Regions from separate parts of the Halomonas koreensis genome, predicted to be linked through region 1. Evidence: predicted binding sites of a transcription regulator. Region 1 holds the regulator's gene; the other holds the start of a gene.
What was found. The regulator PhoB, encoded in region 1, activates phosphate uptake and scavenging genes when phosphate is short. The targets are predictions, from matches to a motif close to TGTCATANNNNTGTCANA.
Positions count from the first base shown of each region.

Region 1 (3,402 bases):
AATCGGCCGTCGCCCGGTCCCCGACCAGCCGGTGGGCGGGAAAGACGCAGCGGAAGGTGGCGCCCTCGCCGAGCCGGGAGTCGATCTCCAGGCGGGCGTCGTGGCGCAGCAGCACGTGCTTGACGATGGCCAACCCCAGGCCGGTGCCGCCGGTGGCGGTGCTGCGGCCCTTGTCGACCCGGTAGAAGCGCTCGGTGAGGCGCGGGATATGCAGCGGATCGATGCCCTCGCCGTCGTCCTCCACCTCCAGGCAGGCGCCGTCCTGCCAGGGGCGCCAGCGCAGCACGATGCGGCTGTCGTCGCCGGCATAGCGCACGGCGTTGAAGGCCAGGTTGGAGACGGCGCTGTGGATCTCCTTCTCGCTGCCCAGCAGGCCGCGGACGTCCTCGATGCTCACCTCGAGGCGCTGTCGACCCGCGGAGAGGGCCTCGGCGTCTCGGCGCACCGTGTCCAGCAGGCTCGCCGGGTCGAGGCGGGCATCGTCCTGGCCGCCCTGGTCGATCTCCAGCCGCGACAGCAGCAGCAGGTCGTTGACCAGGTTCTGCATCCGCTCGGCCTGGCTCTGCATCTGCACGATGCCCCGCCCCAGCCGTGGCGGCAGCTGGTCGGCCATGTCGCCGTAGGTCTCGAGGTAGCCGGCGAGCACGGTGAGCGGGGTGCGCAGCTCGTGGGAGACGTTGGCGACGAAGTCCCGGCGCATCTGCTCCAGGCGGTGCAGGCGGGTGATGTCCCGGGCCATCACCAGGCGCTCGTCGTCGCCGTAGAGGGTGATCTGGAACTGCAGGATCATCTGCTCGTCGATGGGCGACGACAGCGTCAGCGGCTCGCGGTAGTCCCGGGCATGGAAGTAGTCGACGAAGCGCGGGTCGCGCAGCAGGTTGGTGATGTGCTGGCCGCGGTCGTGGGCCGGCTGCAGCCCCAGCATGCGCTCGGCGGCGCTGTTCCACCATTCCATGTCGCCGTGGCGGTCGAGCATCACCACGCTGTCGCGCATCGCCTCCGAGGACTCCTGGATGCGCCTCAGGGTGTCGCGCAGCCGGCGCTGGGTGAGGCGCTGGCCCTTCTGGTAGCGGTACAGGCGATCGAACAGCTCGCCCCATAGCCCCGAGGCGGCCGGCGGCTCGTCATGGGGGTGGTGGGTCAGCCACTCCTGGAGGGCATGCAGCTGGCGGAGCTGGTAGGCCAGGTAGAGGGCCAGTGCCGTCGCGAGGCCGTAGCCGATGGCGCCGAAGGGCCAGCCGATCAGCAGGCCGACGGCGAGCAGCGCCGCCAGCCGCCACAGTTCGCGTCGCCACAGCCGTCCCACGTCAGCCCTTGGCGGAGAAACGGTAGCCCGTGCCGCGCACGGTCTGGATCAGTTGCTGGTGGGGCTCGCCCAGGGCCTTGCGCAGGCGGCGGATGTGGACGTCCACGGTGCGCTCCTCGACGTAGACATTGCCGCCCCACACCTGGTCGAGGAGCTGGCCGCGGGTGTAGGCGCGCTCCTGGTGGGTCATGAAGAACTGCAGCAGCCGGTACTCGGTGGGGCCGATCTCCAGCGACTGGCCGTCGACGCTGACCCGATGGCTGACCGGATCGAGGACCAGGCCCTCGACCTCCACCGGCTCCTCGACGCCGCGGGGCGTGGCCCGGCGCAGCACCGCCTTGAGCCGCGCCACCAGCTCGCGGGGCGAGAAGGGCTTGGTGATGTAGTCGTCGGCCCCGGACTCCAGCCCCTGGATCTTGTTGTCCTCCTCGCCCTTGGCGGTGAGCATGATGATCGGCAGCTCCGCCGTGCTCTCGTCGCGCTTCAGGCGCCGGGCGAGCTCGATGCCGCTGGTGCCGGGCATCATCCAGTCCAGCAGCACCAGGTCGGGCTGGTGGTCGACCACCATGGCGTGGGCGGTCTGGGCATTGTCCGCCTCGAGGACGCGATAGTCGGCCATTTCCAGCGCCACGGCGATCATCTCGCGGATCGGCGCCTCATCATCGACGATCAGTACGGTCTTGGCGGTCATCCCGGGGCCTCATGGTCAAGGTCAATGACAGGTTGGTGACGATGACAGCATGTCCTTGTGACAATACCGTGACAGTCGCCGCCTGTCGCCCCATTCAGCCGCCCGCGCCGGGCCACAGCGAGAGCGCGATGCCGGCGAACGCCAGCAGCCCCGACCAGTGGTTGTTGAGGAAGGCGCGGAAGCAGCGTTCCCGCTCCCGGCCGCGGATCAGTCGCTGCTGGTGGACGAAGGTGGCCGCCATGGCGGCCAGCCCTGCCCAGAAGAAGCCGCCCAGGCCCAGCCGTCCCCCGGCCCAGCCCAGCAGCGCCAGGGTGGCCAGCTGCAGCAGGCCGATCATCAGGGTATCGGCGCGGCCGAAGAGCACGGCGGTGGACTTGATGCCGATCCGCAGGTCGTCGTCCCGGTCGACCATGGCGTACTCGGTGTCGTAGGCCACGGTCCAGGCCAGGTTGGCGGCGAACAGCAGCCAGGCCTCCATGGGCACCTCACCGAGCACCGCGCCGAAGGCCATGGGGATGGCCCAGGAGAAGGCCGCCCCCAGTACCACCTGGGGCAGGTGGGTGTAGCGCTTCATGAAGGGGTAGACGGCGGCCAGGATCACGCCGCCGATCGACAGCATCACGGTGAAGGCGTTGGTGAGGCAGACCAGCCCGAAGGCGGCCGCCACCAGCCCGGCGAACAGCGCCTTGGCCTCGCCTTCGGCGATGCGGCCGGTGGCCAGGGGGCGATCCCGGGTGCGCTTGACGTGGCCGTCGAAGTGGCGGTCGGCGTAGTCGTTGACCACGCAGCCCGCGGCGCGCATCAGGTAGACGCCGGCGACGAAGATCAGCAGCAGGCGCCGCTCCGGCAGACCCTCCGCGGCCACCCACAGCGCCCAGAGGGTCGGCCACATCAGCAGCCAGGTGCCGATGGGGCGGTCGAGGCGGGTCAGGTGCAGGAAGTCGGGCAGCCGGGCCAGGCCCTTGGGGCGCATCAGGGTTCGGTCCATCTGGGTCTCCCGGTTGTTCGAACGGACCCGGGGAGCCTAGCGCGATGGCAGGGCCAGGTCATCCGCCATGGCGTCCAGGAAGAACTCCTGGACCAGCACCGCGAAGCGGCCGTGGCGCAGCACCGAGCGGCGTCCCCAGGGGCCGGGCAGGGCGTGGAAGGGCGCGGGTTCGGCGCTGACCTCGATGGGGCCGCGCTCGAGGTCCGGCTGGCGGAACAGCCAGCTGCCCAGGGAGCGCTCGCCCAGCCGTTCCAGGCGCTGGCCGCGCAGGCCGTGGAGCGGGGCCACCGAGCGCGCCACCACCCAGGGGCGGTCGTCGAGGCACAGCGCCACCTCGCGCAGCCAGGCGCGGCGGGTCGGCGGCAACCCCAGCGCCAGGGCCTCGTCGCGGCGCGGGCGGCCCAGGCGCTGGTCGAG
Region 1 is NZ_JARWAK010000004.1:202,944-206,345, reverse strand. It holds gene phoR (phosphate regulon sensor histidine kinase PhoR) at 1-1,306, opposite strand, end outside; gene phoB (phosphate regulon transcriptional regulator PhoB) at 1,308-1,997, opposite strand; gene ubiA (4-hydroxybenzoate octaprenyltransferase) at 2,092-2,985, opposite strand; gene QC818_RS06850 (chorismate--pyruvate lyase family protein) at 3,022-3,402, opposite strand, start outside.

Region 2 (3,402 bases), on a different contig from region 1:
CAGCAGGATGCCGAAGGTGGTGAAGATCGAGATCAGGGCGGCGCCGGCCAGGATGAAGCGGATGACCCGCTCGATGGCCTTGCGCGCATGGAAGTCGGGACGCACCAGGCGCATGCCGGTGACGAGCCCCGCGCAGGCCACCACCAGGCTGGCGGCCAGCAGGTAGAGCGGCGGAATCTCGGCGCCCAGCAGCAGCATCAAGAAGGCGCCCACCGCCCCCACCAGGACGGCCGGACCGGCGGTGGACAGCACGCTGAACCAGCCGTACTGGTCGGGCTGGGCGTACATGGCCGTGCCGGCGGCGCGCACCTTGGCGGCCTTGGCCCGGCCCAGGAAGAAGGCTATCAGACCCAGCACCAGCAGGGTGCCGCAGAACAGGGCGAGAAATTGGTTGGTCTGCATAGGTGTCTCTCGAAGGAATGGATCCGCAGGGGCGTCCTGTCGGCCTCCCTGCCGGAACGCGCGCCGGCCGGCAACCTCGGTTGCCGGCCGGTGGGGACGGACTGCGTGCCCCGCTTACTTCAGGTCGGCCAGCTCGAGCGGCTCGTGGCTCTCCACGGCGCTGCGGGCCTCGGCACGCATGTCCTCGGGAGCCGGGATCAGGCCGATGCCCTTGAGGTAGCCCAGGTCACCGATCATCTGCTCGCTCATGAACATCTCGGCATAGTCATACATGGCCGGCACGTCGTCGGCGTGCTGGTTCTTAACGTAGAAGAACAGCGAGCGGGACACCGGATATTCGCCGCTGCCGATGGCGTCCGGGGTCGGCTCGACGCCGTCGATGCTGGAGCCGATCAGGGTGTCGGCGTTTTCCTCGAGGAAGGAGTAGCCGAAGATGCCGAAGGCGTCGGTGTTCTCGGCCAGGCGCTGGACGATCAGGTTGTCGTTCTCGCCGGCGTCGATGAAGGCGCCATCGGTGCGGATGTCGGTGTAGCCCTCGCCGCCGTAGGCTGCCATGTCCTCGGAGGCGGCTTCCATCACCAGCTCCTCGAAGGCGTCACGGGTGCCGGAGGTGGTGGGCGGACCGTAGACGGCGATCTCGCGATCCGGCAGGGAAGCGTCGATGTCGCTCCACTGGGTGTGGGGGTTGTCGACCAGCTCGCCATCCACCGGCACCTGGGCGGCCAGGGCCAGGAAGATCTGCTCGCGGGTCACGTCCATGGCCTGGTTGGCGTTGGACTGGGCGAAGGCGATGCCGTCGTAGCCGATGAAGGCCTCGGTGATGTCGGTGACGCCGTTCTCCTCGCAACGCTCGAACTCGGAGGGCTTCATGCGGCGCGAGGCGTTGGTGATGTCCGGGGTGTCGTCACCGACGCCGTTGCAGAACAGGCGCAGGCCGCCACCGGAGCCGGTGGACTCGATGACCGGGGTCGGGTAATCGGTGGTGGCGCCGAACTCCTCGGCCACGTAGCTGGCAAACGGATAGACGGTGCTGGAACCCACGATGCGAACCTGGTCGCGGGCCTGGGCGACACCGGCCACGCCCATGACGGCGGCAGCGATGACAGTGGTCTTGAGGATGCGGTTCATGGAGAGAGCTCCTGTTCAGGGAAGTGATCATCCTTCGCGAGACACAAGATGCCCCATGAAAATGACAGCTTCATGACAGGGGGCGCCTCTCCCCGAACCGGCCCCGACTAGCCCGGCGTCGAGGCGGCCCCCTCGCGCCCGGCCCGCCCCACCAGGCCGCGCAGGGCCAGGTTGCCGGCCAGCGAGACGCTCAGCATGGTCAGCACCATGGGCCAGGCGCTGTCGATCTCGAAGGCGCTGACCACCACACCGGCCAGCGCCCCGCAGCTGAACTGGACGCAGCCCAGCAGCGCCGTGGCGGTGGCGCTCATATGGCTGAAGTGCTCGAGCAGCGAGGCGATGGCATTGGGGGTGATCAGCCCCACCATGCCCATGAACAGCATGATCAGCGGCACCACCGTGACCAGCGAGTCCCGCCCAGTGGCCACCAGGGCCACCAGGCACAGGGCCACGCCGAACTGCACGCCGAGCCCCAGGCGCATGTTCTGCTGGGGCGTGCGCCGGCGCAGCAGGCGGATGTTGACCCGGTTGGAGAGCGCCATGACCACCACGTTGGCGCCGAACAGCAGCGGATAGATCGCCGGCGAGACCCCGTAATGGGTCATGTACAGGAAGGGCGAGGCGGTGATGAAGGCGAACATGCCCGAGAAGGTCGCCGCCACCGAGAAGACATAGCCCATGCCCTCCCGGTGGCGCAGCACGCTGGCGTAGTTGCGCAGCACCTGGCGCGGCGATGCCACCGGCGCGTCGGCGGCCCGGGTCTCCGGCAGCCGGGTGCCCATCAACCACAGCAGGAAGGCCGCATAGGCGGCCAGGAAGACGAAGATCAGCCACCAGTCGGCGAGGTACAGCAGGCCGCTGCCCACCGCCGGCGCCACCAGCGGCGCCAACATCAGGATCATGGCCATGGTCGACATCACCTTGGCCGCCTCGCGCCCGCTGAAGCAGTCGCGGACGATGGCCGCCGAGTTGACCACGCAGGCCCCGCCGCCGAGCGCCTGGACGAAGCGCCAGGCCAGCAGCTCCGACAGCGCGTCCACGCGCAGGATCATCAGGCTGGCGAGCAGGAAGATCACCAGCCCCGTGAGCAGCACCGGCCGCCGGCCCAGCCGATCGGACAGCGGCCCGCCGCACAGCTGGCCCAGGGCGAAGCCCAGCAGGAAGAGGCTGATCGACAGCTCGGTATGATGGATGCTGGCGCCCACCGAGGCCGCCAGGGCCGGCATCGCCGGCAGGTAGGCATCGATGGCGAAGGGCGCCAGGGCGGTGTTGGCGGCGACCAGGAAGGCCACGCGGCGTGCGTCGAGAGTCAAGCTGCCTCCGAAAGGATGTCCAGTAGGACGCTAATGGTAACGCAAGCGGGCGATCGCTGCCGGGTCGCGACTATGTTCGCCCCGTCCGGCTTGCTAGAGTGGAGGTCGGATTCGACGGAGGACTCCCGACCCATGGCAGACGACCTGCTGACGCAACTCAAAGGCATGACCACCGTGGTGGCGGACACCGGCGACATCGAGGCGATCCGTCGCTTCCAGCCGACCGATGCCACCACCAACCCCTCGCTGATCCTGCAGGCCGCCCAGCTGGACGGCCGCCGTGAGCGGTTGGCCGAGATCGCCCGCCAGGCCACCGACCTCGACGACGCCCTGGATGCGGTGGCGGTGGAGATCGGCAGCGAGATCAGCGCCCTGGTGCCCGGCTACGTGTCCACCGAGGTCAGCGCCCGGCTGTCGTTCGACACCCAGGCCTCGCTGGACCGGGCGCGCTCGCTGATCGAGCGTTACCAGGCCCACGGCGTGGACCCGGGCCGCATCCTGATCAAGCTGGCCGCCACCTGGGAGGGCATCCAGGCCGCCCGGGTCCTGGAGCGCGAGG
Region 2 is NZ_JARWAK010000007.1:186,751-190,152, forward strand. It holds gene pstC (phosphate ABC transporter permease subunit PstC) at 1-402, opposite strand, end outside; gene QC818_RS10060 (PstS family phosphate ABC transporter substrate-binding protein) at 517-1,530, opposite strand; gene QC818_RS10065 (multidrug effflux MFS transporter) at 1,638-2,843, opposite strand; gene tal (transaldolase) at 2,976-3,402, shown strand, end outside.
Region 2: a site for PhoB is predicted at 1,591-1,608, ahead of QC818_RS10060 (PstS family phosphate ABC transporter substrate-binding protein). Genes of this name have one in related genera too.